3 regions of the Paenibacillus sp. FSL K6-2859 genome follow, and region 3 is predicted to be linked to each of the others. Evidence: riboswitches for the same ligand, from Rfam matches in the RefSeq annotation. Region 3 holds a riboswitch; each other region holds the start of a gene.
What was found. A riboswitch is a leader RNA that binds a small molecule or an ion and turns the genes downstream of it on or off. The one in region 3 is predicted to bind cyclic di-AMP.
Positions count from the first base shown of each region.

Region 1: another riboswitch for cyclic di-AMP. It lies ahead of MHB64_RS00190 (3D domain-containing protein); the one in region 3 lies ahead of MHB64_RS26235 (alpha/beta fold hydrolase).
Region 2: another riboswitch for cyclic di-AMP. It lies ahead of MHB64_RS16385 (APC family permease); the one in region 3 lies ahead of MHB64_RS26235 (alpha/beta fold hydrolase).

Region 1 is NZ_JBBOYU010000001.1:40,649-51,998, reverse strand. Features, by position in the region: gene MHB64_RS00240 (ribose-phosphate diphosphokinase) at 1-475, opposite strand, end outside; gene glmU (bifunctional UDP-N-acetylglucosamine diphosphorylase/glucosamine-1-phosphate N-acetyltransferase GlmU) at 563-1,963, opposite strand; gene spoVG (septation regulator SpoVG) at 2,236-2,526, opposite strand; gene purR (pur operon repressor) at 2,737-3,564, opposite strand; gene ispE (4-(cytidine 5'-diphospho)-2-C-methyl-D-erythritol kinase) at 3,641-4,495, opposite strand; gene MHB64_RS00215 (small, acid-soluble spore protein, alpha/beta type) at 4,636-4,812, opposite strand; gene veg (biofilm formation stimulator Veg) at 4,950-5,225, opposite strand; gene yabG (sporulation peptidase YabG) at 5,543-6,445, opposite strand; gene rsmA (16S rRNA (adenine(1518)-N(6)/adenine(1519)-N(6))-dimethyltransferase RsmA) at 6,517-7,401, opposite strand; gene rnmV (ribonuclease M5) at 7,398-7,949, opposite strand; gene MHB64_RS00190 (3D domain-containing protein) at 8,125-9,288, opposite strand; cyclic di-AMP (ydaO/yuaA leader) riboswitch at 9,570-9,799, opposite strand; gene MHB64_RS00185 (TatD family hydrolase) at 9,997-10,767, opposite strand; gene MHB64_RS00180 (HD domain-containing protein) at 10,810-11,350, opposite strand, start outside.
Region 2 is NZ_JBBOYU010000001.1:3,715,538-3,724,409, reverse strand. Features, by position in the region: gene MHB64_RS16395 (DsbA family protein) at 1-437, shown strand, start outside; gene MHB64_RS16390 (disulfide oxidoreductase) at 434-898, shown strand; cyclic di-AMP (ydaO/yuaA leader) riboswitch at 1,095-1,252, shown strand; gene MHB64_RS16385 (APC family permease) at 1,376-3,193, shown strand; gene MHB64_RS16380 (ABC transporter substrate-binding protein) at 3,396-4,403, shown strand; gene MHB64_RS16375 (FecCD family ABC transporter permease) at 4,622-5,677, shown strand; gene MHB64_RS16370 (FecCD family ABC transporter permease) at 5,677-6,711, shown strand; gene MHB64_RS16365 (ABC transporter ATP-binding protein) at 6,812-7,612, shown strand; gene murB (UDP-N-acetylmuramate dehydrogenase) at 7,764-8,675, shown strand; gene MHB64_RS16355 (hypothetical protein) at 8,745-8,872, opposite strand, start outside.
Region 3 is NZ_JBBOYU010000001.1:5,891,559-5,902,908, forward strand. Features, by position in the region: gene MHB64_RS26215 (exosporium glycoprotein BclB-related protein) at 1-453, shown strand, start outside; gene MHB64_RS26220 (cysteine desulfurase family protein) at 598-1,710, opposite strand; gene mnmH (tRNA 2-selenouridine(34) synthase MnmH) at 1,762-2,799, opposite strand; gene selD (selenide, water dikinase SelD) at 2,857-3,915, opposite strand; gene MHB64_RS26235 (alpha/beta fold hydrolase) at 4,163-4,972, opposite strand; cyclic di-AMP (ydaO/yuaA leader) riboswitch at 5,078-5,263, opposite strand; gene MHB64_RS26240 (hypothetical protein) at 5,485-5,658, opposite strand; gene MHB64_RS26245 (Nif3-like dinuclear metal center hexameric protein) at 5,743-6,537, opposite strand; gene MHB64_RS26250 (endo-1,4-beta-xylanase) at 6,649-7,668, opposite strand; gene MHB64_RS26255 (glycoside hydrolase family 43 protein) at 7,714-9,246, opposite strand; gene MHB64_RS26260 (carbohydrate ABC transporter permease) at 9,300-10,199, opposite strand; gene MHB64_RS26265 (ABC transporter permease) at 10,259-11,227, opposite strand; gene MHB64_RS26270 (sugar ABC transporter substrate-binding protein) at 11,318-11,350, opposite strand, start outside.

The DNA.
Region 1 (11,350 bases), 5.9 Mb from region 3:
AATACTGAGCCAGGATGGGAACACCCAGCAAGTGATCCACTGGAATATCAAAGAATCCCTGAATCTGCATAGCATGGAGGTCCATCGTAATTACACGGTGAGCGCCGGCTTTTTCAATCAAATTTGCTACCAGCTTGGCCGTAATAGGGTCACGGGAACGAGCTTTCCGATCTTGACGAGCGTAACCATAGTAAGGGATAACCACATTGATGCTTTTTGCGGAGGCGCGTTTGAGTGCATCCACCATAACTAAAAGCTCCATTAGGTTGTCATTAACTGGGCCGCAGGTGGATTGAACAATATACACATGACAACCCCGAACGCTCTCTGACAGCTTGACCTGGATTTCTCCATCGCTAAAACTTGTAGTATGCGATTCACCCATCGGAATTCCGATGTAATCAGCGATTTGACTAGCAAGCTTTGGGTTGGAGTTACAGGTGAAAATCTTTAATTTGGAATCACAATAAGTCATAAAATTTAAACCCTCCGTGACGGAATTTAGCTTTCCAAAGGCGCCGGCGCGGAAATATAAGTCCGTCCGGCGCTTCTTAGCAACGCTTTACGATGGACTCGAGTGGTCTTTCTTCGCTTTTGCACGGGAACGGATCTTCTCTGCATATCCCGGTTTATTCTCCTGCCGTACTCTGGCAACAGCCAGATCGTTCTCTGAAACGGAACGTGTAATTGTCGAACCAGCTACAACAAAAGCCCCCTTGCCCACAGAAACCGGTGCGATAAGGTTAACGTTACTGCCAATAAAGGCATCGTCTTCAATTGTTGTCGTAAATTTATTATACCCGTCGTAGTTAACAGTAATCGCACCGCAACCGACGTTTACATTCTTACCCACAGATGCGTCGCCAATATAGCTAAGATGCGACACCTTAGAACCGTCACCTATCGTAGCATTCTTGATCTCAACGAAATCGCCAACCTTCACTTCTTCTCCAAGTATAGAACCTGGACGCAAATAGGCAAAAGGCCCAACGGTAGTCCGTGCGCCAACTTGTGCTTGATTCAATACGGACTGCTTAATCGTTGCGTCATCCATGATCTGACAATCTTCGATTTCACTTGCCGGTCCGATCACACAGTTCTCACCGATTACAGTTTTACCCTTCAAGATGGTTCCTGGATAAATCGTTGTATCTGACCCAATGACTACATCTGCTCCGATATATGTCGAGGCAGGATCGATTATGGTTACGCCACCCAGCATATGTTTGCGGTTAATACGTTGACGCATAATACCTTCCGCATCAGATAAAGCTAGACGGTCATTAACACCAATAGACTCGTTAGCATCCTCAGTCTGGAATGCTAGAACAAGATCACCTTGCTCACGCAGAATACTGATAACATCTGTCAAATAATACTCCTGTTGATTATTGCTGTTAGTAACCTTCTCTAAAGCTGAAAATAACTTGATGTTATCAAAGCAATAAATTCCTGTGTTGATTTCATGAATAGCTGCCTGTTCGGCATTACAATCTTTCTGTTCGACGATCTTCATTAAGCCGCCATCTTCACTACGTATAATCCGTCCTAATCCAGATGGATCATCCATTACTGCAGTTAATACAGTCGCTGCTGCCTGACGCTCCTCATGCAGAGCCATCAATCCTATCAGCGTCTCCGATGTAATAAGCGGAGTGTCACCATAAGCAACAATCGTCGTTCCTTCTTCACCACCGAGCAAATCCTTAGCTTGTTTGACAGCGTGACCCGTACCGAGCTGAGTTTCCTGCAGCACGTATTCCGCACTTTGCCCTACATAGGCCTTAACCTTCTCTGCGCCATGCCCAACAACAACAACGGTGCGCTGGCATCCGGTCGCTTCTACTGTATCAAGCACGTGCCCTACCATTGGCTTACCGCAAACGGGGTGCAGCACCTTATATAATTTAGATTTCATTCGCTTGCCTTGACCTGCGGCAAGAACTACAGCCATTCTTTTCAAGAATGCCAACCTCCTACTCTTGAACTCACTACTGAATATATCTCATTCCGGGCAAAAAGAAAAGAGAACCATGAAGTCATGGTTCTCTTTTCTATAAACCCCATGTTAGAAAAGCATTTATCGCTGCCTTTCGAAGATGTCGTCAAATCCTTCACTAGCGCTAGCTTTTCTTGCAAGATCAAGCTGCTTAAGTCATGAAGTATATTCGGTATGATCTTATCAAAAACGGCGGATCCTACGCCACCCAAAAGGTAGCCGTCTTCCGAGGTAGCCTAAGCTCCCTCTTCAATAACTTCTTCTTCTTCTTCAGTAGCGGCGCGATCGTACTCGGCCAGAACCGCGGATTGAATCTTCTCGCGTGTTCCCGAAGAGATCGGGTGAGCGATATCGCGGAATTCGCCATCCGGTGTACGCTTGCTGGGCATTGCAACAAACATCCCGTTATTACCATCGATGACGCGAATGTCATGAACAACAAACTCGTTATCGATTGTAATGGATGCGATTGCTTTCATTCTCCCCTCAGAGTTAACGCGGCGGAGTCTGACATCCGTAATTTGCATGTGTGTGTTCACCACCTTTTTCCATCAGAGACTTGGTGTATAATTCCACACAGCAAAGCGAATTCCTTCTTTTTGATTCCATAAAATACCTAAAAAAGAAATATATTTTTTAGGATTTGTTGTTTTCGACACGCATCGGGTCATTTTCTTAATATCTCTTACGTTTTCGACAATTTCCACGCTTTTTGAAAACAAAGAAATACCAATCTATCAAGAGGAAAAGTAGTTGCCCGGATGCGCGGAAATCCGCCGCTCTTTCGAGTCTACCTCGCTGAGCTTCACTAAAGAAACATAGTCATGCAACAGACGCTCTTCCGTCTCTACTGCGCCTGATTCGACCAATACACCCACTCCAGCAACTTCGGCATTGAACTCACCGAGTAAATCAACCATCCCTCGAACGGTTCCGCCTGCCTTCATGAAGTCATCTACAATGAGTACCCGCGATTTCTCCTTGAGTGCTCGTCTAGAAAGAGACATGGTGTGTATGCTCTTATGTGATCCAGATACATAATTAATGCTTACTGCTGAACCTTCTGTAACCTGATGGTCACGTCGTACCAGCACTACTGGCAAGCCGAGCTGCGCTGCCGTTGCATAGGCTAGCGGGATCCCTTTAGTTTCTACTGTCATCACCACATCGATTTCCGATCCATAAAAGGCCGTTGCGATGATCTTCCCCGCTTGCTCCATCAAAGATGGCAGTCCAAGCAGGTCCGACATATACAAGTAACCACCAGGCAGTATCCGATCTGTCTGTTCCAACTGCACACATAAACGTTTAACAAAAGAGAGCGCCATTTCTTTAGGCATCACAGGAATATAACGTACTCCACCTGCTGCACCGGCCAAGGTCTGAAGCTCACCAATGCCCTCACCTTCAAATACTTCTTTTATGATCGCCAAATCTTCACTGATGGAGGACTTAGCCGCTCCATACCGATCGGCAAATATAGACAGCGGCAGTAGGTCATGTGGCCGCTCAAGTAAAAACTGAGTCATGTCTACCAAACGTTGGCTTCTTTTTAATTTCTTCACGGAATGCTCCTCGCCAAAACCGAATATTTTATGAAAAATATATCACTTTTGTACGGGTTTACACAAGAGAAGCATACTAATTGAGTGATCTCACTGCATAGACTTCCTTGCAGAACCCACGCAGTCCATTATAAATTCTTGCTACTTTAGACTGCTTGGACACTAAACCGAATACAGTAGGTCCGCTGCCGGACATTAACACTCCGTCTGCTCCGAGCTTAACCATCGCCTCTTTGAGCTGCTGGACCTCTGGATGAAGCTTTAGGGTAACATCCTCAAGCACATTGCCTAAATGATTACATACGCCCCCAAAATCTCCAGCTTCGATCGCATCCTGCATCCTTCTAGCCGAAGGATGCACAGCTATATTATTGCTCCGAACACGTCCGTATACTTCCGCTGTCGATACATTGATAGGTGGCTTAGCCAAAACTACCCAGCATTGCGGAGGGTTCTTAATCGGCGTCAGCTTCTCGCCACGACCTGTTGCCAAGGCAGTACCACCTGTAACACAGAAAGGCACATCTGAGCCAAGCTCAGCGCCAAGCTCCTGCAGCTCCTGCGCAGGTATTCCTAGGCGCCACAGTCGGTTCAGGCCACGTAACGTAGCCGCTGCATCGCTGCTGCCGCCAGCCAGGCCAGCTGCAACCGGTATTCTTTTATCCAGATGGATATGTACACCACTCTTCACGTTATAACGCTCTTTAATAAGCCTAGCCGCTTGAAAGGCCAGGTTCTTCTCATCTAGAGGAATATAACCCGCTTGACTTGATATTATAATAGTATCCCTTGGCAGCTCAGACAGCTCTAAACGGTCTGCTAGATCTACCATGGTCATAATCATCTCCACCTCATGAAAACCGTCAGCACGCTTGTTCAGCACATCCAGCATCAAATTGATTTTAGCTGGTGCCTTCTCATACATTTTCAAGGCGTTCACCCACCTTCAGCTTTTCCCGTAAAAACAACTTAACATATTATATGAAAAACTTCTAATGAAGTCCAATAATAAAAGGGTGTCGCCAGTTGGACGCACCCTTTTTCGTTAAATAATTGTTCACACGCTAAAGATTAAGATTTCCGCGCGGCCTCTTCAGCGAGCTGAATCGCTCTTTTTACCATATTGCCGGCATCCTTCGCCCGTATTCCTCCCCAGCCTTCACGTTCCACAGTTTCGTAAAAACCAAGCTCCTTGGCTAACTCTGTCTTTAGTTCTTCCGACATCATGCCTCGTTTTCTGCGGCTCATTACGGAATTCCTCCCTTATGAAAGAAAATGATAAACCGATTGCTCAATTAGTATGCTTGCTAAGAACAAGGATCATTCACTGAATGTTTATCTGCACAAATAAAAAACAGCCCCCAAAGGAAGCTGCCCGTGAAACATTAAGCTTTAATATACATAATCCGCATCTGCCCATCATCTTCACATACTGTAATTTCCACAGATTCAGTCAGGATATCGGCATAGCTATAGGAGACTCGCTTGAATGTTTGCTGCTCCTGATCCAGTTTGACAATAAATACAGAAGGGTACGTTTCTTCCAGGACACCGGTGCGTTCTACGGTTTTACGACGACCTCCGTTTGCACGCAACGTGATCTTATGACCGACGTGAGCTTCGAGACTGCGTTTGATTTCCAACAGCGCGTTATTAGCCATTGCCTGACGACCACCTCTTTTCTTGTCCATTATACAACTTCCCCAGGTGTTTGTCAAAGCAAATAAATAATTATAGATGATGAATATTTGGTTGTCAACGGAATTTTTTTGCGGATAATCAGAGGCGAACTAATATCCTTGTTATCTGTAATAGGTTCAGCACAAAGCAAGAAAAATAACATTGTAGATTTTTAAAGATAACTACCATTTCACGCAAAAAAAGGGTTAAGCTCATCGCTCACCCTTTCTTCGCGTTACTCTATTCGGCCACTCCAAATTACCTATTAGCTTTGAAAAATATGATCAGTGCATGTCGATTAAATTGCGGAAGGTGTCACTTTTAGTTCTGACAGGTTCTGCAGACGCGGCATCCCAATACGGAAGCTGCCACGGGTCTCAATACCGCCGATTCCCTGATTACCACTAATGGTGTTGTTCAAAACCTCACTCAGATTCACCGTATCCCTAATGGGCGTGAACGACGATTTTGCCGCTACATAAACTGGGTCTAAGGCATGGATCAATATCCGTCCAGGAGAACTGGCGAAATTGGCCCCTGCCCCCAGCAGTGCTTCAAAATGTGACTGACAAGCACCTGCAACAATCGTCAACGCATCAAAATTTCGCTCATAGTCCCTAGCCACCCTAATAGCAGCTACGAAGTTTTGCGAATTTTTATAGCTGCTCAGACTGTGAAGATCGTAAGTATGCTGTTGCTTCAGCACCCCGTCATGACCGGTAATCACCACAATGTCTGGACGCACGCGGGGCAGCAGCCGGTATAAAGTGTCAGCCATTGCGGACTCATGAACATGATGACCTTCAGCAGGGATCCGCAATTGTTCGTATAAGCTAAGGCTCTTATTCAAATACGCTGGATCGCCATCCAGATGCAGTACTTTCCCCGGTACTTCAAAATAAGCAGCTTCCTTAGGCGATGGAGCCCATGCGCCTTCTGATAGAGCGCTCCCGCTCCGCTGACTTTGCTCCTGTCGGTCTTTCCGCAGCTGTGTCAGTGATTCATTCGCTTTAATCTGTGCCTGCTGTCCTCGTTCCGTAATCCGGGTAGGAGGCACTTGAACCAAGTCATTCAGAGGAGAATCCGCCAACAGACGGAAATCTGTGCCTTTGATGACCGCTCTGTCCTGCACAATATGATCTACACGAAAAGTCAAATCTCCGCCATAAGATTTACGAACGACCAAGTCTCCTAAATTCATTACAACCACCACCTCTACCCCATCGTATGGGCAAAGGCCTCAGTTGGTTCATAACTAGCTATGTTTTTAGCTTATTCAATTCCAGCAGCCAACAGAACACCGCTCAATCGGGCGTATTCTTCTAGACTTAACGTTTCTCCACGACGGGTTGGTTCAATCCCAGCTTCTGCGAGTAAAGCCTCCAGACGCTCACGTCCCTCTCCAGGGAAGTAACGAGCCTTGAGATTGTTAGCAATCGTCTTACGGCGCTGTGTGAAAGAAGCTTGGACGACCTCAAAGAAGTGCTTCTCACTCTCAACTTCTACCGGTGGACGCTCTCTTACCTTTAGACGGATTACAGCGGACTCCACATTAGGTTGAGGAATGAACACCGTACGCGGCACAATGCAGACGAGCTCAGGCTCGCTGTAGTACTGCACGGCAATGCTAAGGCTCCCATATTCCTTTCCTCCCGGAGAAGCAGCCATACGCTCCGCAACCTCTTTCTGAATCATTACAACGATGTTATCAAGTGGAAGCTTCTCTTCGAGCAGCTTCATCAGAATCGGAGTAGTCACATAATACGGCAGATTGGCAACTACGCTTACCTTGTTCACGGATGCAAAATCTTCTTTGAACAACTCCTGCAGATTTACATTCAGAACATCATCATTACGAACCTTAACATGCGGATAAGGGGAAAGTACGTCTCTTAAAATAGGAATCAATCTACGGTCGATCTCCACAGCGGTTACCGCTCCAGATGTTAGCGCCAAACGTTCTGTCAGCGCCCCAATGCCGGGACCGATCTCCAATGCCCCAGAGCCGCTATCTAGCCCGGCAGCGTCTACAATCTTGTCCAATATATTTTGATCAATCAAAAAATTCTGTCCTAAGCTCTTCTTGAACTTGAATCCATAACGTTGAATAATTTCTTTCGTCCGTTTTGGAGTTGAAATTTCCTCTCTACCACTCATGAAGTAATGCCCCCCTGATCAATTTGGGCGAGAGCTCCGGCAAATTCCTCCCGCGTAATTCCAAACATCGCCAGCCGCTTGTACAGCTGTTTGCCATTACAATATCCGATTCCAAGCAAATTACCAAGTGCCATACGTCTTTCAGCTGCCCGAGGGTGTACAAGCATTCCAGCGGCCATTAGATCATCAAGTCCGATTAAAGCAGGTGCTCCTTCAAAAGAGGTATGTACATTCCGCAGCGCATGACGAATCGCCTCTGGAGAAGCGTTCTCCACACCGATATCTCCTTTGCGGGTTGCGTCCTTCTCCGGAATGAAGGCATGCTTGCAGCCCGGCACCTTTGCAGACACAATCTTGCGGATTCGTTCACCGGCGTGATCCGGGTCCGTAAGAATAATCACCCCTCTACGCTCCATAGCAAGCGCGATCTTCGCAATTACGGTCCGGTCTACAGCCGAGCCCCCTGTTTCGATCGTATCTGCTTCTACAGCGCGTTTAACAGCGACGGTATCACTCTTACCTTCGACGACAATTAGTTCCTTAATCATATCTCTGACTCCTTCCAAAAAAAGCAAAAAAGAAGAGGTTTCGCTCCTCTTCTTTTGGTTAAAGAATGTATAAGTGATGAGCGGTTGCTCTGCGATCAACGAAATGATCATCTGGCGTTCCTTAACGGTTATCATCACTATAGCTTATCAAAGAATAATTTGCAAAAGCTTCAGCCTAGTTTAACTCCGGCTTCACAGGTCCAATCACATAAACGGTTCGTGATTTACGACCGAAATTACGAACATGGCTCAGTGAATCGTAGTAGACATCTACTTTATTGCCCTTAATGGCACCGCCAGTATCTTCTGCTCGGCGGAATCCAAGTCCCTCGATATATACCCACCAGCCAATAGGAATTACATTCGGATCTACAGCAATTGTGCGACCTTCCGTTACGCGTGTTCCGGAAGCCGTTTTGGTACCTATACCTGCCTCTTCTGACGAATAAGCTGTCATGGAGACATTCTTAATCATCTTCTTGTACTCAAAGTCTACGCCAGCCTTGCTTGTGACGTTATTAGTCTTGGCGCTAACTTTAGCCGTTTTTGAAGTGGTGTTTGATTTGGAAGTTGTTGTAGTCTTAGCTACAGCCGGCTTAGGAAGTGCTTTGGTACCAACGGCAATAATCTTATCTTTCGTTACCGTTTGTACTTCCTTACCAATCATGCGCATAGAGGCCAGTTCTCCGTCTTGGTAGATCTTTTCAATATGCTGAATCATGACGCCTGGTTTGCCTGCCTGTGCCACTCTAACTGTTCCCACAGTAAGGGAGGGGTCTGCTGTCTTGATGACTCTGAAGGGTAAGTCAGTTGTTCGCTGTACGGTCTGTTTGTTGATGCGAACAATCTTAACCTCCATGTTTGCAGAAATGGTGGTGTCTAACGAAGGGAAAATCTTATCATGACCTTCTAGGGTAATGCCCATTTTCTCAATTGCTTTACCAATTGTATCCTCGGTCGTATATAACGTTTTTGTTGCTCCATCCGCAGTAAGACTAATTTTCTGCGCACGATTGATAACGACACGGTCACCGTCTTTTATTTCATCACTCAGACCTAAAGATAGTTCATCATGCGGCTGTAGCGAAATTTGCTCTTTCTCCAACACATCACCAAGAAGCGCTTCCCGCGTTTCAAGCGTCTGTGTTTGCCCGTCTATTACTAAAAATAATTGTTTGTTACTTTGACCGTGTACGTACAGCAGAATAAGTAACGCGATAGCGACTGAAATCACGCCTGCAAGTAAAAGCACGCGAGTATTTACTTGCTCCCACCGTAATGCGAAAGACCTGCTGGATGACTGCGAATCATGGGATACTTCTGGTTGGAATACGCCCATTCTCTCCATCCTCCTTACATAGCCCCGTCGTCAATTGTATATCATGAGGACTGAATTCCTTTGACGAAACTATTTGAGATTGTCACAGGACACGCACGTAATAACTTAGCGTCTCCTGCTCATGGATCGCCTGCTCGGCACAGCTACTCCCACCCCTGTTATATAACAGTATGTGGGTAACATTCTATTTATTCAAAAATAAAAAAGCCTAAAAAGAGTTCAACTGAGGACTCTTTCGTGGCTTCTCCAATATCAGAATAGAGAATGCTTGTGCACGAGGTTGCCTCTCTTACTTGCGCTTACGGGGTTAGCTGTCGGGTTCGGACGAAAGAGAGACGCCCTATTTCAGGTCACCCGCTCATGGCGGTTGCCCTTAAATTCACCCCAAAGACCACGTGAAGAAATCAAATACTGTCCTACGGCACGTCTAAACCGTATTTTAAATACAGGCATGCGGCAGGTCAATATTGGTTCCCCCGTTCTCCATACGGAGACTCAGCGAGACGATCCATGAATATATGGCTGTCACTGTAACACAGCTCACATCACTGAAAAGATGATATCCTGTTTTGATGCATGTTGTAAAGGACGATTCAACCACGTTTAAGCAAAAATATGGTTAAAATATTGTAATATTCAGCTGTTTTTATATTAAAAAAGTTTAATATATCGGCCATTCTCTATTTTTCGCCTGTTTTTCTCCCGTTTTCACTCAATCCCAAATCGTTCCAGTGCGTTCGCATACGTTATTTTAGCCAATTCTTCCCATGTTAACCCTTTAATTTCAGCTGCTGCCTCTGCTACCAGCTTCACATGAGCGCTCTCATTTCGCTTTCCGCGGAAGGGGTGCGGAGTCAAATATGGAGCATCGGTTTCGATCAATAATCGGTCTAGAGGGGTCTGCGCAAGTACTTCTTTTGGCACTCTTGCATTTTTGAACGTAATAGGTCCTCCAAAGGATAAATGAAAACCAAGATTCAAGCACATCTTAGCCGTTTCCCAGCTTCCAGAGAACGAGTGCATCACGCCTCCAACCTCATTTGCTTTTTCCTCCCGTAAAATCCGTACAACATCCTCATGGGCATCACGATCATGAATACAAATCGGCATATTCAGTTCGCGGGCTAGTCCAATTTGCTTGCGAAAAACTTCATGCTGCACATCCTTGGGAGAAGTATCCCAGTAATAATCCAGTCCGATTTCACCGATCGCCACCACTTTCTTATGACTGCATAGAGAAGCGATCCAATCGAGATCTCCATCTTTCATATCAATCGCATCCTGAGGATGCCAACCCACTGCCGCATAAATATAATCGTAAGATTCCGCCAGCTTCATCGTTGAGGGAATCGTCTCCCGATTAAATCCGATATTAATCATCTTGCTAACTCCTGCTTCTACAGCACGAGCGATAACTTCTTCGCGATCCTCGTCGAATTGAGGCGCATCCAGATGCGTATGTGTGTCAAACAGATACATTTTAACCTTCACTCCTTGTCAAAAATGCTATATTTTTTTGTATTATTTTGCAAAAATCTCTGCGATAGAAGAAGGCAATCGTGTAAGCACTTTTCTCAACTTATCCTGAGGAAAATAAAGATGATATCTGCCACGGTGAATGCCGCTAATAGAACGTACAATATCGGATACCTCTGAAATTTCCCGCAGATGATCATGCCGATCAAGCAGCAGAATTTGTTTATTGTCAAAAGCTTCTCCCGGACGGAACACATCATAGGGCAGATCTGTCGGAAAATCAATCTCCAAATCATATTCTGGGTGAAGACCCGCTGCCGCAAAACTGCTGCGAATTTCAGTAATCATATCTGTATCGAGATTCTCCATCTCAACGTATTTATACAGTTTACGATGAATAAAACGGGTGCACAAGTCGCTTAGTAGCTCATCTTTTTCAAGCGTCCACTGCATAAAAGCCGTCTGTACCAGTGCTTCATCCAGCATTAAATATTGCTTTACTGTCACCTCACCACGGAACAAATCCTCCAGCGGATTAATCATGAAACTAAAATTGTACCCCTCTTGGAAAAGCTCCTTGGCTCTA
Region 2 (8,872 bases), 2.2 Mb from region 3:
AAATTGTTCAAGATTTTGTCAACGAGGGAAAAGCAGCGCTCTACTTTGTAAATATGGCTTTCGTTGGTCCAGACTCTGAAACGGCCTCACTTGCTGCATTATCTGTTTATCATCAGAATAATGATGAGTTCTGGAAGTTCTATGATGCTGTATATGCTCAGCAAGGTGATGAAAGTGAAGAATGGGCGACTGAAGATTTCTTAGTAAGCCTTGCGGAGAAAGAGAAGTTAGCTATCGATTACGAACTGCTTCGTAAAGATATTAAGGATCGTACGTATGCAGATGAGCTGAATAAGGGTATGCAGTTAGCTAGTGAAGCTGGGGTGACGACTACACCATCCCTTTACATCAATGGAGTAATGATTGCGGATCCTTTTAACATTGAAGCGATTTCAACTGAAATTAACGACGCCGCAAAAGCTGTGGAGGCAAAGTGACAAAGTTCCTATCTTTTTGCAAGCGTAACTGCCTGTATCTGGCCTGGTTCGTCTCTTTAGTTGCTGTAGCTGGTAGCTTGTATTTGAGCGAAGTATTGAAATATGAACCTTGTAAGCTTTGCTGGTTCCAGCGAATTTTTATGTATCCTCAGTTATTCCTCTTGGGAATTGCGACGTTTCGAGGAGATAAAAGGATTATCCCATATGTACTTCCATTAAGCTTGATTGGTGGCAGTATCTCGATTTATCATTATGCGGAGCAGAAGATTCCTGCGTTAAGTAAAGTGCTTCCTTGTACAATTGGTGTTCCTTGTAATAAGGATTACTTGAACTATTTCGGATTCATTACGATTCCTTTTCTTGCTTTAATCGCGTTTGCTTTAATAAGTATTTTACTTTGGTACGGACGCAAGGAAGAAGAAGTGATGGAATTAGAAACAGAAGAAAGTTTAGGATTTTGATTTTTCAACTTTGAAGGAACGAAAAAATGTGAAAAGTGACTAAAAACACGACCCAGAGGGATAATTGAAGAGAATGAAAGAGAGCATCCAATTAGACGCTGTATTTGCGCTTTTTGGATGTTTTTTCATTCTTTTTTCATTTTTTTCAACGCTTTACTGCATACACTTTGTAGACTAATATTAGACCTTGTGAGAAGTTGAATATGCGCTGAATTTTCTTAGGAAAAACGGGGGAACCAAACTTGGCATATGTGCCAATGGGGTGAATCGGAATAGGTCGATTGGACTTGTACCGTAGGGCTAAACCACAGCCCGAATCCGCCAGCTAACCTCGTAAGCAAGGTGGGATAATGACCATGCATAGCATGCGGATCATTTCCGTATGCTATTTTTTGTGTCTGCATTTATGAAATCCACCAATGAAAACAGCGCGCGGAAATTCCGTTTCAGCTCCCAAAGAAAGGAACTGTATCCACCATGGTAAGCAAGGTAAAACGACTATTGATCGGGCGTCCGATGAAGTCGAACGAACTCGATCATGAAAAGTTATCCAAGGTTAAAGCACTGGCTGTCCTGTCTTCTGATGCGCTCTCGTCTGTAGCCTACGGAACGGAACAAATTCTGATTGTACTGGTGGCTGCGGGGTTTACTGCCATCTGGTATTCCCTGCCAATTGCATTAGCCGTATTGGGCCTGCTGGCCATCCTGATTTTATCCTATCGGCAGACGATCTACGCTTATCCGCAAGGAGGAGGAGCTTACATCGTTGCCAAGAGTAATCTTGGTGTTCCGACAGGGCTTTTAGCAGGAGGGTCTTTGTTAGTGGATTACATTCTGACCGTAGCTGTTAGTGCCTCGGCAGGGACAGATGCGATCACATCAGCGTTTCCAAGTCTTCATAATCACACGGTTCTTATTGCTGTATCCGTAATTATTCTTCTAACATTGATTAATCTTCGCGGAGTTACAGAATCGGCTTCATTTATCGCAATCCCAGTGTATTTGTTTGTGGTGTCGATTGTAGTTTTGATTATCTCCGGTGTTATTAAATATGCAGCAGGTGGCGTACATGCGAATGTCCCTGAAATAGGCAGCGCCGTCTCCAATGTTAGTTTGTTTCTACTATTAAAAGCCTTCAGTTCTGGCTGTTCGGCACTTACGGGTGTAGAGGCTGTATCTAATGCCATTCCAAACTTTAAAGCACCGGCTGAAAAGAATGCAGCCAAGACCTTAATGGTCATGGGGGTTATACTTGGATTTATGTTTACAGGTATCACATTACTGGCCTATTGGTACGGTATAGTGCCTGATGAAAAGGCAACGGTTGTTTCTCAGATCGCTGAATCGACCTTTGGTCGCGGAACTTTATATTTTTTCATTCAAGGGATTACAGCAGTCATTTTATTCTTAGCAGCTAATACAGCTTACTCAGCGTTCCCGCTGCTCGCCTTTATGTTTGCAAAAGATAAATATATGCCACATGCTTTTATGGTTCGTGGTGACCGTCTAGGTTTCTCAAATGGTATTATTTTTCTAGGTGTTCTGTCTGCTGTACTTGTAGCTGCATTTCACGGAAATACAGAAAGCTTGATTCCTCTTTATGCGGTAGGTGTCTTCATTCCGTTCACATTGTCCCAGCTAGGAATGATGGTTCATTGGTTTAAAACCAAACCAGCGGGATGGAAAAAAAGATTTGTTGTAAATACCATCGGTATGCTGACTACATTGACAATTACGCTTATTTTTATCATTACTAAGTTCTCAAGCGTATGGATGGCGTTCATTTTCTTACCTGCTGTAATGTTTGTGTTCCACCGCATTCACAAGCACTATTTGAACACAGCAGATCAGCTTCGTATATGTCCGGCTACGGATAAACCTTTAATTAAAGGAAGTACGGTTGTTGTCCCTGTTGCTGGTGTAACACGTGCTTTACTGCATTCCATCAGCTATGCCAAGTCTCTAACAGATAATGTAGTAGCCGTGTATGTTGGCTTTGATGAAGAGGACATTCAAAAGATGGAGCAACGGTGGGAGGAATGGAATCCGGGTGTACGCCTGATTGTACTTCGTTCCAGATATCGCAGTATTATTCGTCCGTTAGTGAAATTTATTGATACCGTGGAGTGGAAGACCGCAGCGACGGATCATATCACGATTCTGATTCCACAGTTTATAACTAAGCATTGGTGGCAAGCTGTACTTCATAATCAGACCAGCTTTTTAATCCGTTCGTATCTAATGAATTCAAAAGATGTTGTAGTTGCGACTGTCCCCTATCATTTGAATAAATAATGGATTATTAAGGAGAGGCTATATCCGGAACGTTCGGAATATAGTCTCTTTTGTATTTTTTTTGAAGGAAAATGCTGCAAATCAACAAAATTTTAAATTTATAGGTTGACACAGAGAATGAGAATCAATATCATTTAAAAGTGAGACAGAGGTAAACAACACCTTTGAATATCAAAGCAGGTATATATTAGGAGGGTTTTTAATGTTTTCGTTAAACAGAAAAAGATTTGGAAGCATGAAATTGACGATGATCGGACTAATAGTGATGACGCTATTCCTATCCGCTTGCGGTAATAATAATGCTGAAAGTTCATCCAATGCAGGAACTGAGCCTACAACAGCGCCTACTGCAGAAGCTACAGAAGCACCGGCAGCACCAAAAACGTTAACGGATGCGATGGGGCATGAAGTAACGATCCCTGCTAATCCTGGGCGTGTTCTGGGTTCTTATTTGGAAGATTCTTTGGTAACGCTGGGTGTGACTCCAGTAGCCCAATGGTCTGTGCCAAATGGCGTTCAGGATTATCTGGCTGCTGAATTGAAAGATGTCCCTACCATTAGCTACGATCTTCCATTGGAGGCAGTAACCAGCTTCGCTCCGGATCTGATTCTTATCCCATCGGAGTCTTCCGTACAGAATGGTATCTACGACCAATTGAATAAGATTGCACCGACTTATGTGATCGGGGATAAGCTAAATCAAGATTGGCGTAAATCGCTACTCAAGATTGGTGAAATTCTGAACAAAACCCCTGAAGCAGAGAAAGCCATTAAAGATTATGAAGACAAAGCGGCGGCTGCGAAAGAAAAGCTTAAAGGAGCTATTGGTGAAGAGTCCGTGGCGATTTTATGGCTGGTACAAAAAAACTTCTATATTGTAGACGAAACTCGCAGCAGTGGTGCTGTATTATATACAGACCTTGGTGTAAAGCTACCTAACTTAGTAACAGAAATTCCTGTGGGTACAAGAGCTACTTGGAATCCAATTTCGCTGGAGAAGCTTTCTGAGCTGACTGCAGATCATATTATCCTTGTAAATAGTGATAAGACTGAGGGTTCGGAGATTCTGGACAGTGCCATTTGGAAAGGCATCCCGGCTGTAAAAGCTGGTAATGTGCATGAAATGAGCTCAACAAGCAGTTGGCTATACAGTGGTGCGAACGCTGGTGGCAAAATCATTGACGATGTGTTAACAAGTCTTGTGAAATAAAAGTCGTAATTCACCATGAATGAGACTGCTCATTTGGGTGGGGAAGGGCGTGCAGATCAGTATCTTAGATACAAAGATCTGCACCATTTTTTTATAAACTACGCCCATATTACGGGAAAATGGCTCCTGCAATTGTACAACATTAATTTTTTTGCGATAATGAGAATGATTGTTGTTATCATATAGACTATTGTAACTATCGATTAAGGAGACGACTCATGGTTTCACCCTCAGATTTCGCACATCGCAATAAAAATGATACACAAAAAGCTCTACATACCCGTCCGGCAGCTGCAATAGGTATTCTGATTTTTGGACTTGCTGCTATTGCCTTTGGACTGGCACTTTCAGTCTCAGTGGGTGCGGCAAATATCAAGCTAGCTACGGTATGGGAAGCAATATTTCAATTCAATCCAGATATACAGCAACATCAGGTGATTAGAGAACTAAGACTTCCACGCGTGATCGCAGGTGCTTTGGTCGGTGCTTGCTTCGCAGTAGCCGGGGCAATCATGCAGGGGATGACAAGGAACCCACTTGCGGATTCAGGTCTGCTCGGCTTGAATGCGGGAGCGGGTGTAGCGCTTGCTATAGTATTTGCTTTTGCACCTTCGCTCTCCTTCACTACACTTATGTTGTTTTGTTTTATTGGTGCCGCAGTTGCTTCTTTTATCGTATTCGGAATTGGGTCGCTTTCCTTTAATGGCCTGACACCGTTGCGGTTGACACTTGCGGGCTCTGCTGTCAGCGCATTACTAGTTGCTGTTAGCCAGGGCATAGCGATTCTTTTTAACTTATCTCAGGATATTGCTTTTTGGTTAGCTGGTGGAATGGGAGGAGCTAGCTGGACTCAGATCAGAATCATTTTCCCTTGGGTGTTTGTGGCATTAATTGCAGCGATGATGTTATCGCGTTCCGTCACATTGCTCAGTTTAGGTAAGGAAGTGGCCGTTGGTCTGGGGCAGCGGACTCGATTAGTCCAGTTGGCATGTATGATTGTTGTAGTCGTTCTTGCCGGAAGTGCAGTCTCGATGGTTGGCCCGATTGCTTTTATAGGACTAATTATTCCACATGTTACGCGTTATTTCGTGGGGGTAGATTATCGCTGGATTATTCCTTGCTCGGCAGTCCTTGGGAGCTTATTGATTATCTTTGCGGATATCGCCGCGAGAATGATCAACGCACCTTATGAAACGCCGCTAGGCGCTTTAATTGCTATTATCGGGGTACCTTTCTTCATTTACTTGGCGAGTAAGCGGAAGGGGGAACTGTAATGCACAGATTAACCCTTTCTCCAAATGAAAAAGAACGCCGCAAACGCGTGCTTACAGTATTATCGCTCCTAGCTATATTGATCGTCGTCATGTTTATTATCAGTATGAATACAGGGTTTATGCGCCTATCCCCATTGGAGGTATTACATACACTGCTGGGAGATGGAACACATCAGCAAAAGCTTATTTTATTTGATTTTAGATTACCTCGCATCGTAATTTCACTGTTGGTTGGAGCGGGCTTTGCAGTGTCAGGCTGTATCTTACAGAGTCTCGCACGAAATGCACTTGCTGAGCCGGCTACGCTGGGCATAAGTGCGGGTGCAGGTTTTGCGGTAATCATTTTCATCTCGTTTTTTCCGGCTACAACAGCAGCTCCGGTATTCGTCTTGCCGCTCTTAGCGCTTGGAGGGGCTAGCTTAACCGCCGCTTTAATCTATCTTCTCGCTTATCGGAAAGCAGATGGTCTATCTCCAACAAGGTTGATCCTTATCGGGATTGCGGTCGCTGCCGGAATTAATGCTTGCCAGCTTGTGTTGGCACTTCGGCTTGATCCTAATAATTATCAATTTGTAGCGACTTGGATCGCCGGTAAAATATGGGGTGGGGATTGGAGATTTGTCCTTGCTCTGTTACCTTGGATAGTGATTTTGTTACCGTTTGCCTTCTATAAAGCACGGATTCTTAATGTATTGAATCTAGGCGATCATACTTCACTAGGGCTTGGAATGCGAGTGGAGAAGGAGCGTATTCTTCTACTCATGACAGCAGTGGCGCTTGCCGGCTCCTGCGTTGCTGTAAGCGGAGGTATAGGCTTCGTTGGACTGATAGCACCACACTTGGCTCGCAGGCTCGTAGGGCCCCGTCATCAGGTATTATTGCCGGCTAGTGCGTTGACAGGGGCACTCCTTATGATTACTGCCGATACGATCGGCAGATGGGTATTACAACCTGCAGAAGTTCCCACGGGCATTGTGGTTGCAATTATTGGCGCACCTTACTTTTTATATTTACTCGCCAAATCAAAAGCGTGAGTATAGCTCCATACAACGTAGCGCGTGCTTACGAAGCAAAATTTATTATGTAGTTCATTCTAGGAGCATAGCTCCATAAAACTTATAAGGAGTTGTTATCATGTCAGAACGTTTGAATACAGAAGAATTAAGTATTGGGTATGCAGAGGCTACAATTGTTAAAGGATTGAACTTGACTATCCCTACGGGAAAAATCACTGCACTAGTGGGCGCTAACGGCTCCGGTAAATCTACAATCCTCAAAACGATGGCTCGGATCATGAAGCCTAAGAGCGGCAGTGTAATGCTGGACGGCAAATCAATCCATAACTTTTCAACGAAAGAGGTAGCTCGTCAACTTGCGATTTTACCGCAAAACCCAACAGCTCCAGACGGTCTAACGGTTTCTGAGCTTGTCAGCTACGGTCGTTTCCCCCATCAAAAAGGTTTCGGTACAATGACCGCAGAGGATCGCAACATTATCTCGAACGCAATCTCCGTTACGGGGATGGAACCATTCCATGATCGTCCGATTGACCGTCTATCGGGTGGACAACGTCAACGCGCTTGGATCGCTATGGCATTGGCACAAGAGACGGATATTTTGTTCTTAGACGAACCAACAACATTTCTAGATATGGCTCACCAGCTTGAAGTCCTACAGCTTCTGCAAAAGCTGAATGAGGAAGAAGGGCGTACCATTATCATGGTCGTGCATGATTTGAATCATGCTACTCGTTATGCGCAGCATATGGTAGCTATCAAGTCAGGTACTGTGATTAGTGAAGGATCACCTACTGAGGTTATGACCCCAAATGTATTGCGCGAAGTGTTTGGCATTGAAGCAGATATTGTTCCAGATCCACGTACGGGAGTGCCACTGTGCCTTCCTTACGAGCTTGCTGCCTATAAAGCGGTGTAATCATATTCGAGAATCATACAACGAACAGGCTCCCGTCATTGACAAGGGAGCCTGTTCGTTGTTACAGTTGGGGTTGCCTACAAATCCATGATACCACTACTAAAAATAGATTAAGGACCATCATTTATACATGGTTAAAGGAGCATGAAACATGAATATTGACAAAATTCAAAATGACCTAGAGCAGCTAATGACTGCAGGAATTGTGAAGAGTCATGAGAACTTAAAAGATCACGTGTATACCAAAATGGGCGGTAAAGCAGATATTTTGGCAGCACCAGCTACTTATGAGGAAATTCAAAAGATTGTTACATATGCGGAACAGAATGGGATCACCCTTACGGTACTTGGGAACGGTTCGAATGTGATTATCCGCGATGGCGGTGTACGTGGAATCGTTCTGCAGACGGCAGGACTAACGGATGTGGGGATTCGAGACAATCTCTTATATGCGGAGTGCGGCGCTAAGATTATTGATGTTTCCAGATATGCGCTGGATATGGAGCTTACGGGTCTTGAGTTCGCCTGTGGCATTCCAGGAACGGTTGGTGGAGCGTTATACATGAACGCAGGCGCTTACGGCGGAGAAATTAAAGATGTACTGCATAGTGCGCTAGCTATAACTAAGAGCGGGCAATTGGTGACTCTGCAAGGGGATGAGCTGCAATGGGGTTATAGAAAAAGCGTGTTCGCAAGCGGTGAATACATCGTACTTGAGGCCAATTTTGCTATGACTTCAGGTGATGCATTAGCCATCAAGTCGAAAATGGATGAACTTACTTACCTGCGTGAATCCAAGCAACCGCTTGAGTATCCTTCCTGTGGTAGTGTCTTTAAACGTCCTCCAGGTCGGTTTGCAGGTCAGTTAATTCAAGAGAGTGGCTTGCAGGGAACAAGAATCGGTGGTGCTGAGGTATCCAAGAAGCATGCAGGGTTTATTGTAAATGCAGATCATGCAACCGCCAGCGATTACATTGGGCTAATTCACCATGTAAGGGCGACTGTGAAGGATAAATTCGGTGTGGAGCTGGAAACTGAAGTGGAGATCATTGGAGAAGAGTAACTTATTAATCGTATAAATCGAAAGAGCCCCAGATTTACTGCGGGCTCTTTTGCTGTTATTACAACTTGCTTAATTTACTGAGAGGGTATATATAGCTCGATCTGTCGTAATTTCCGCCTTACGATCTCCTATATCCTCAATCCGAAGCCCGTCAATAGCTAAGTCATAGGTGGAGTGTGGTAGCGATACTAGCTCAC
Region 3 (11,350 bases):
GTTGGAACAACAAGCCTTGTTGGCTTCGGAAGTTCAGCCACAGGCATTTCTCTTGTTGGCGGGAATATAGATTTGACAGGTACAGTTCTTGGACCTCTTATCAACTTTGCATTCTCGACTCCGCGTGCTGGAGTGATAACATCCCTTGCTGCTTACTTCAGTAATACCATAGCTCTATCACTTATTGGTACTACTGTAACTGTGACAGCACAATTGTACCAATCTGCCACACCAAATAACACATTCACTCCTATTCCTGGAGCCATAGTACCACTGCCACCTATCACAGGCGCTATTACTCTAGGTACGTTTGTCAGCGGAGTTACAAATGGTATCGATTTTGCTGTAACACCGCAGACACGTCTGCTTATGGTATTCTCAGCTACTGCCACAGGTCTCACCCTTGTAAATACAGTCACTGGTTATGCAAGTGCTGGCTTTACAATTGTATAATCGCTAAAATCAATAAAAGCATCTGCCTATCCTTTTGAAGGAGTGACAGATGCTTTTTTTTAAAATATACGATATGCAGATTCAACTTCTAGATTTTCCGGAATCACACAAGCGCCATTAGCTACTCCACCACTGGCAATCTATTCACAACAAATATCCTTTCAGCTTACCGATAACCTCATCGATCTCCGTTTTCGTCGTATACCGTCCCACACTAAAACGAACCGCTCCCTGCCCAATACTTGCTGAGACATTCATTGCCTTTAGAACAGGTGAAATCAATGTTTCTCCAGAATGACAAGCTGAGCCTGTTGAGGCAGCCACATCTTCTAGCGAAGCAATCACTTCGTGACCCACCGCTCCTAAAAAGCTAATGTTAAGTGTGTTGGGCAATCGTTTATGCCTATGACCGTTCAGGTGAATGTTGTCGCCAAAAACCTCCTGCAATCGATCATAGAAATAATCCGCAATCTCTTTCACACGTTCTCTGGAAGCAGAGTCCGAAGCAAGCTCACAGGCTTTTCCTAATCCAATAATGTAAGGTGTGTTTTCAGTACCTGCTCGTCTTCCCTGCTCATGACCTGCCCCATGAATTAATGGTTCGATGTGAATGCCCTCTCGGATGTACAGTGCTCCAATCCCTTTTGGCGCATATAATTTATGACCTGCCAGCGTTAGAAAATCCACCCCTAACTCAGCCACATCGAGTACTACTTTTCCAGCGGACTGTGAAGCATCGGTATGTACAAGAACACCTCGTTCGTGGCAGACCTTGGCTATTTCTTTGATCGGCTGAATCGTGCCCGTTTCGTTGTTAGAGTGCATAATGGAGACTAGTATAGTTTGGTCTGTAAGCTGCTTTTTCACATCGTCTACCTGCACCATTCCATACGCGTCAACAGGTACATAGGTAATCGTGTAGCCCAACTGCTCCAGATACTGACACGGTTTAATTACCGCAGGATGCTCCACAGCAGACACAATAATGTGATTGCCTTTATGTCGATAGGTTTGGGCGACTCCCTTGATGACGGTATTATTCGATTCACTACCCCCACTGGTGAAAAGCACCTCTCCCGGCGCACAATTCAGGAAATTAGCCACCTGTGTTCTCGCTTGCTCGATTCCGAGTTTAGCTTCTTGCCCCAAAGAATGACTGCTTGAAGGATTGCCAAAATGACCATAAAGATAAGGAATCATAACCTCTGCTACTTCCTTATCTACAGGTGTTGTAGCGTTATAGTCTAAATAGATCATTTGTACTGAGCCTCCTCTAAACCCCTCATACATCACGATACATAAAGCTTATTAAGCCTGATTATTTTTCAAAAAAGAACGCACCGCAGTCTCAGCTTCATCTAAATTGTTCACCTTAAAGGTAACTCTCTCAATGCCTTCATACTGAGTAGACGTGTAATCATATTTAGGATCATAGTAGTATTCTAACAGCAGCGCCACAGCTTCCCCGAACAAATCGGCTTGCAAGCACCGTTCGATTTCCGCCGCAATGGGGATATGAATTCGGGATTTGATACTTCGAAAGGCTGAAATACACTGTTCTTTATATTCTTCTGGACGATAATCCTTAAGGATTTGCTGCACTCTAGCTTGCAAAGGCAGTTCAATCCAAATCTGCGTTGCGGTCTCTTTTTGCTCGGTCATAAATGGAGGCATTACGACCTTCCCAATCTTCTTGCTCTCTGCTTCAAACAGTACATAAGGAGCATCCTCAAGCTTAATTAATTCTTCCAAAAGAAGACTATCGAACGTTTTCTGATTATTTGCCTGAAGTCCGATCTCGCCAAAGATAGAACCGCGGTGACCCGCCATTCCTTCCAAATCCAGAACGGGGTAGCCTTGCGCTTTCAGGCGGTGCAGCAGGTTTGTTTTGCCTGTCCCCGTATTTCCATGAATTACATAAGGCTTCGTCTTGAATTCAAAGGACTCCAGTTCATCGAGTACCCATTTACGGTAAGCTTTATAGCCGCCAATCAATCGGTAAGCGTGAATATCCATTAAAGAAAGTACAGTCGCAGTTGTACGGCTGCGCATACCTCCCCTCCAGCAGAATACAGCCTTGTCCCCTTGAATCTCAGCAAATTCTTTGACAAAGGAAGGTAGCTTCGCCGCAGCAATCTCCAAACCGCGTTCTTTCGCAGCCTGCACACTTGTCTGTTTATACAGCGTACCTACTTCAGCTCGTTCCTTATCGTCAAAAAAAGGAATGTTCAAGCTCTCTGGCAATGTCGCATCTTTATATTCAGAAGGAGATCGAACGTCGATAACGGTGATCTGCTTCTTATTCTTTAACACTCTTAGTTCTTCCAGTGTAATATCCTGAAACAATGCGCTCTCTCCTCTGGTGGCTAACTTCTTAGGTCGCCTGTAAGCTGAACTCCATCGTTATTGCGCAGCTATAACTGCAATCTGACCCGGATGTTCTTTCGTGACCTCTCCTATCAATGCCGCTTCTACACCTGCATCTACTAACTCTTTTAGCAAATCCTCACTTTGTTCAGGAGCAACAGAGATTAGCAATCCACCAGAAGTCACAGCATCACACAGAATATAGCGGCTTAATTGGTCCATCTCCTCCGGATAAAGAATACTGCCCTCCAAATGGGCAAAGTTATTCTTAGTGCCACCTGGAACAAAGCCTTGCTCCGCGAGCTCTCTTACTCTTGGCAGCATCGGTACATCCCCTTGACGAATAATCAGTCCGTGATTGCTCCCTTTTGCCATTTCCGAGGCATGTCCCAGCAGCCCAAATCCGGTAACATCTGTACAAGCATGTACATCATAGGGCTCCATGACTTCAGCCGCTTTTTTATTTAGTGTAGACATGACTGTCGTAAGGCGTGTAGTTTCTTCTGGGGATAGCTGATCCTTTTTAATAGAAGTCGTTAAGATGCCCACACCGATAGGTTTGGTCAAAATCAGCTTGTCTCCTACCTGCGCACCTGCATTCGTTCTTACTTTGTCCGGATGCACAAGGCCCGTAACAGCCAATCCAAATTTAGGCTCTTTATCGTCGATGGAATGTCCGCCCACAAGTGTTGCTCCTGCTTCCTGCACTTTATCTGCTGCACCGCGCAAAATGTCACCGAGAATGCTTTTGTCCAGAACAGAAATAGGGAAGGCCACAATATTAAGTACCGTAAGCGGCTTACCGCCCATAGCATAAATATCACTTAATGCATTGGCTGCTGCAATTTGCCCAAAGGAATAAGGGTCGTCCACGATCGGCGTGAAAAAATCAACAGTCTGCACTAATGCTAGATCATCACTTAATCGATATACTCCAGCGTCATCACTGGTATCCAGACCTACAAGTAGATCCGGATTTGGAACGGTTGGTGGCAGACTGCGAATAACCTGCATGAGATCAGCAGGACCAATTTTGCAGCCGCAGCCCCCTTTTGAAGATAATGAGGTCAATTTTATGGTTTCGGCTTGAGACATCATGACTCAGCTCCTTTAAATAGTTAATGTCGAATATCTTTAATCTTACATCAGTAGACAGCATTGTACAAAATACGAAGCTACTAAAAAAGCTGGCTCACACGTAGCATTCACTACCCTTGAGTCAGCCTTTGGTTTGAAATCCAATTTTTTAGGGAAATCTGCCCTATAGCTCTAATGAAATAGGAGTGTCCCGCATAATTTCAATGGCTGCGGGAGCACTCCTTCTTTTCTCAATTTCATAGGATCAGCTAATCTGCTGAGTGCCCTGCTGCTTCTCCAAAAAACGTTGAAGAATCGCATTAAACTGCTCCGGCTGACACAGATTACTCGGATCTAATGCATTCGGGATAATCGCCAACTGCGCATGCGGCAATTGAGACACCATTTCCTTCATACACTTCACTCCAAATTCATTAAAGTCCCCTACAATACATAAAGCGGGACGGTTAAAAGCTTTTAAGCATCTGGTGTAATCCACATGGCTCGTGGCCAGCCTTTGCCGATATAACTCCCGTGGGCGTTTGTCCAGCAGCCCTCTTCTAATCTCATTATAGGCGAGACTCCAGCGCTCTCGGTACATCATCCGAATCGAAGGCAGCACCAGCTCGCTTGGGAGATAATACATTAGCAAGCTGCAATACGCTGCCATAAGCTGTATTTTCCCTACAAGGGTTGATCCGTGGCTCCTACAGAAGCTATCCGCGACCACGATTGCTTTTACACGCTCAGGATATTGTTTGGCAATATGTTGCACGACTAAACCGCCATAGGCGATCCCAACAAAAACTGCTTCACGAACCCCCAGGTCATTTAACAGCATAATCAGGTCCAGACATTGCGTTTCAATAATCTCATTAGGGGCCTCTAGGAGTTCACCTGACTTGCCATTCCCCCGTAAATCACACAAAATCACTTTATATTTATCGGAAAAGTACTCCAGTTGTGGTTTGAACATACTGTGTGTTAATCCATGTCCATGGATAAACACAACCGGAGTGCCAGTTCCATTGATTTCGTAATAGAGCGAAGTTCCGTTCAGTTTAGCGATAGGCAAAGGTAACACCTCTTTCATAATAAATTCTACGACTGTATCTGCTTATAAACGCAGCAAAAAACCACAGAGGGATTCTCTGTGGCTATTCATCACTAAACACGCCATTCATCCTCTCTCCATACGCTTACGAGGTTAGCTGTCGGATTCGGGCAGTGAGAGTTGCCCTACCTGCAAGGTTGCATGTTATGCACCCGGAACAGGATTCACCCCATAACTAGTACCGATTGTTACACTGGTTCCCAGTTGTTGGTTCCCCCGCTTTCCTTAACGGAAATTAAGCGGACTTCATATGTAATTGTCAGTTATGTGATGAATCATACTCCGTGTAAGGTTTCTTGTAAAGTTGAGCTGTGGGCAAAATAATGTTGAAAGCCATGCTTTTCATTTCATATTGAGCATACACTTCGTTTTCTCTTTCTTTTGCTCTTGTTTACTCAATATATCTAGAAAAAGCCGAGCGGACATCAGAGATCAATCCCTGAACCACTCGGCTTCTTTATACAATCATATGGCTACAACAGATCGGCGTTTTTCAATGCATGCTCCCAGCTCGGAAAAAAGAACAGCGCACTTCTCATTAGATCAGGGTCGCTTTGCTTCACTTGCTTTTTGCTGATCGAGCTTCCATCGGTTTGAAGCTTTTTGATACGAGTTAACACTTCATCAGCCTCCAAAGGAATTTCCATTGAAACACTCCTTTCTCAGTGACCTAGTTTCCCATCATTTTCTCCATAATATGCAAATTTATTCTTCATTTCCATTTCGATGGACTACACTAGCTGATAGATCGGTTGTTCAGCAATAAAATAAGTAGGAATTATTCGATATTTCTGTGCCAGAACTTCAGCTAAATATTTCATTCCTGGAGCTTCACTTTCCGCATGACCTAACATAATCAGCGCTTTTGATCTGCCTTGATGGACTGCATCCCTCACATATTCTGGAGTTTCCCATTCCGGGCCCTCGCCAGCAATGATTAAATCAAGATTGTGCTGATTAAAAAGAGGAATAGCCATCGTCCCACCTCCTCGGTAACCTACTAATATCCCCACATGCCTGCATGTCTGTGATAGATCGCCGGCAACGCGTACGTAGGGGATGCCTAGCTTTCTTTTTATATACTGAGCCGCTTCACTTACCGTCATAGCTGGAATCGATAGGATTGTTGCAGTGGGTTGCTGCTCAACCACATAGGCTGACCATTCAAGCTCTCGTAGCAAGCCCACCATGATCCCATCCGGTTGATGCCGATGCCAATAATCATGATAACGAAAAATAGCCAGTTCAGAACGCTCAATTAAACTCAGTTTTGAATGATAAACAGGGTCATTCTCTAACCACTCGCTCGGATCATGATGACTGTAAAACAACCCTTCATGCGTGATCAACAAATTGGCGTTCATAGCAATCGCTCGTTCCACAACATATTGCGTAGCGCAAAATGCCGTAACCATCCCTGTAATCACCGTTTCCGGATTCCCCGGCTTTAGAGTATCTACAGTTCCATCTATCTGTTCCACAGTTCCCATTAAATCTTCCAGAATCGTTCTAATTGTCACACTCACTTTCATCCGCCCTTTGAGATCTATTCTACTAATCTATCAACGTATAAATAACCCGCCCTTAATCGATATAAGGACGGGTTCACAGTTCATTATTTGAGCAGCTTGCCCACTCTATGATTTCATTTCAGAGGCGATCATTCGATGGAAAGCTGGCTTCGGCTTATGCCCTTCATCGAATAGGAACGGCCAGTTCTTCCGTCCACGAACAGGGAAATCATCCAGCCAAGTATAGTCATCTGCTGCTCCCCAGAACGTGACCGAGCTAATCACGTCACGGTATTCTTTCAGCAGGGCAAACATCGCTTCATATCGTTCTGCCTGCAGTTCAAGCATATCAGTTGGTGCAGCCCTTAGATCCTTACGTTTGTCATCGAAACGGAACATGGATACATCCAGCTCTGTCAGTTGGAGCTGAAGTCCTAAGGATGCATATTTCTCAATAGCTGCACGGATATCATCTAGACTAGGATCGTATAAATTCCAGTGTGCCTGCAATCCGACGCCATGGATCGGCACATCCTGCTCCAGCAGTGACTTCACCAGTTCATAAATTTTGTCACGTTTTAGTGGATGGGATTCATTATAGTCATTGTAGAATAATATTGCCTTAGGATCAGCTTCATGGGCGAATTCAAACGCTTTGGCGATAAAATCCGGGCCCACAATGTCGAGCCACTTGGAATGGCGAAGAAGCTCTTCTCCTTCATCGGCTATAACTTCATTGACAACATCCCAAGCATAAATATCTTCCTTATAACGCCCTACTACGGTCTGAATATGTGATTTAACTCGTGAGAGCAAAGTTTCTTTACTTACAGATCCACCATTTTTATCCTCAAACAGCCAATCTGTAGTCTGGTTGTGCCAGATCAAGGTATGTCCACGCATCGCCATATCATATTTCCGGGCGAAGGCAACCAGCTGGTCTGCCGTCTTAAAATTATAAATGTCCTCAAGCGGATGCAGACTTTCAAACTTCATCTCATTTTCAGCGGTGATACTATTAAAATGATAGGCAAGTAAATGCTCCTGTGATTGGATCGTCAATGGGTTGACGGCTGCGCCAATTTTGAAATCCTTAGCGAACACTGTCTTTAATGCAGGCTCAGTAAAATCACTAGCTTGTCTCAACAAGTTCCCTCCTAACAAACGCAATTATATTCCGTGTTCGACTTATTAAGACCGATAATCAAACCAATCAAAGCAGGCAGGTAGCTCAGTCACTTGACCATGACCTGACGCGTATAAGCCGATAAGAACACCCGTAAATCCGTTTCCTTTTACAGCTTGAGGAGATAATGGGTAGGCTAGAGCCTTAGATAGCTCAATCCACTCCTGCCCATCCAAAGCGTACAATAAGGTATATTCGGTTAGCTCCGCTCGAATTTTCAAATAAAGATGTCCAGCTGTCGTTGGAACCTCTGCCGCCACCTGTGTTATTCCATCAACGGTTAAACAAGCTACGATTACTCTTTGTCCATTTCTTTGCGATAGAGCAATCTCATAATGTGCATTCTCATCCAATCTGGCGCAAAGCCCAGCCTCGTCACCGTCCCTACTTGGGTTAAACTCCAGTAGTGTGCTCCATTCTGCTGAAGTATGCTGCTGTCTTCTACCTATAAAAGCCACCTGTCCGATATCACTAAGACCTTCAGCTTGACCCCGAAAAGACAGCCATCCCGGACGTTCCTCTAAAGACCAGCTTGCCTCAGCAGGATTACGGAGAAAGGCTAATGACAAGGGTAAGACTTCGTCATCAAAGTCATATCTTCCGCTTGAAGCAGGTTTAGGAGAGGAACCAGGAACCCGCGGCACCTTCATTTCCAATCCTACAATATCTTCATTATTATCAATCATCGGCCATCCGTCTTCATTCCACGTTACAGGGGCAAGAAAGGTTTCTCTTCCTAGTACGGTATACTTGGATTCCACTAGTCTTACGCCAAGAAACACGGCCCACCAATCCCCGTTCTGATCTTCAATCAGATCGGCATGCCCTAAATATTGAATGGGACTCTCGGTTTGACTATGCGTTAATATTGGATATGGTAATCGTTCGAACGGTCCATATGGAGAGGAGCTGCGGCCAACGATCTCCCGATGCTCCTTCGCCGTTCCTCCTGAAGCCGTCATGATATAATACATTCCATTTATTCGGTACAAATGTGGCCCTTCCGTCCAAGGTCCACCATCCCCAGTCCAGATGACAACAGGTTCTGTTAATGCTGCTCCCGTAGCAATATCTATCTCATATTGGATGGCATGAGAGTCATAATCTGCTCCCTGCTGGGTGGTTACATATACCTTTCCATCCTCATCAAACATTAGGGAAGGGTCAATGCCCCCATAAGGAATAACAATTGGATCGGACCACGGACCCGCCGGGTCCGTAGCCGTAACATAGAAGTTCCCCTTCCCGTGTACCTCGGTCGTTATCATATAGAAGGTTCCATCATGATAACGAATGGTTGGTGCAAATATTCCTCCAGAGCTCTTGCTTTTACGTGTATCTAGCTGACTTATACGATCCAGCACATGACCTATTTGTGTCCAGTGAATCAAATCCTGACTATGAAAAATAGGTACGCCAGGAAAATACTCGAAAGAGCTGCAAACTAAATAGTAGTCATCCCCTGCCCGAGTGATGCTTGGATCGGGATAGAAGCCCGGAAGTATTGGATTTGAATATGTGATTGAAGATGGGGTCATATTTTAACAAACAACCTTTCCATTCCCATTACTCAATAGTGATAGTAAGCTACTTATTCCTTCACGCTACCTACGTTCAATCCGACTACAAAATACTTTTGCAAGAATGGATAGACTATCAAAATTGGAACCGAAGCAACGATAGTAACAGCTGCCCGTATGGACATTGGAGTAACTAACTGCGCCGACTCCGCATTCATCCCTGCCCCGTTGGCTACACTAGGGTTACTATTCGCATTCATACTAGATGATATCAGCTTCATTAATTCATACTGCAATGTGCTCAAGTTCTGGCGGGAAGAGGTGTAGATAAAAGCATCAAACCATGCGTTCCATGCACCTACTGCAACAAAAAGGGCGATCGTAGCCAGTACCGGTTTACATAACGGGAAGACGACTCTCATGAAGATTTTAAATTCCCCAGCACCATCAATTCTCGCCGATTCCAAGAGACTTTCTGGCAAGGTACCAATATATGTGCGGATAACGATCATATTAAACGCACTTATCATAGTAGGTACGACGTATACCCAAAACGTATTGAGCAAATGAAGATCTTTAATCAGGAAATAGTTCGGAATAAGTCCCGCATTAAAATACATAGTAAGAACAAATACCACGGTGATCAGCTTACGGAAAACATATTCTTTCCGGCTTAACGTATAAGCAAGCATTGTGGTTAAAAAGAGATTCAGGATCGTCGATATTACTGTCCGTGCAACAGAAATCCAAAAGGCATCATAAATGGTACCTGAAGCGAACACTGCTTTATAGTTCTGTAAAGTCCACTGTCTAGGCCACAGGTAAATGCCACCACGGATGGTATCGTTCCCCGCGTTTAACGAGACTGCTATCGTATTCAGAAACGGATACAAGGTAACAATAACTAGACAAATCATAAATACTGTATTGAAGGTGCCGAACAATACTGGTTCGATCCCCCTATTTCTCATGCGGGTTCCAACATTACTTTTTGGAGATTTTTGAGGAATCAATTGAGTTTTTTCCATAATTATAACAGCCTCTCTTCCCCAAGCCGTTTCGAAGTCCAGTTTGCTAATAGTAGCAACGTTATACTTACGACTGTTTTGAAAATACCACCCGCAGTGGCTAAGGAATAATTCCCTTGTGCAATCCCGTATTTCAATACAAATATATCAATCGTCTCCGACCAGTCTACAACAAGCCCGTTTCCTAACAAGTACTGAACTTCAAATCCGGCTTCCAGTACATGACCTACGGACATTATCAACAGGATTACAATGGTTGATTTAATTCCCGGCAAGGTTACATTGAACATTTTTCTGTACCGGTTAGCCCCATCAATCTCAGCAGCCTCATATAAAGCTGGATCAATAGAAGCAATAGCAGCCAAGTAGATGATTGTACTCCATCCAACCTCTTTCCAGACGTGTGAAGCCCCCACAATACCCCAGAAATACTTCCCTTCACTCAACCAAAGGATCGGTGAATCAATAAGATGTAATTTCATCAGTACGATGTTGATAATCCCGTCATTAACCGAGAGGGAGGTAGCTACAATTCCTGTTACAATAATCCAAGACAGAAAGTGGGGCAAGTAAGATATGGTCTGCACGGCTCTCTTCCAGATCACATTTTTGATTTCATTCAGCAGCAAAGCAAGTATTATCGCAGTTGTAAAACCTAAAATCAGATTAATGATACCCATCGCAAGCGTATTGCGTAGTACCCTCAAAAAGTTATCGTCTGTAAAAAGAAACTTGAAATGCTTAAATCCAACCCATGTTTGTTCGCTAAAAGCGCGGGCCGGTTTATAATCCTGAAAAGCCATAGTCCATCCCCAGACTGGGACGTAAGCAAAAAGAACGATATAAAGTGTCAAAGGCAAAGACATCCAAATCAATTGCTTCTGATTCTTGATCAAAGACCAAGTAACAGGCTGTTTCTTTTTTCTTTTAGGATGCCGGTCAACTTTTTTCCCTGCTAAGATCTCATCCATATATAGTAATCTCCCCACGCAATCCTATATTTCAGTAGGCGGAAGGCTTAATAGCCTTCCACCTGCTGATCTTATTCATAGAATTTCTGCTTATTTACTCCACTTTTCAATTCTCCATTTAAT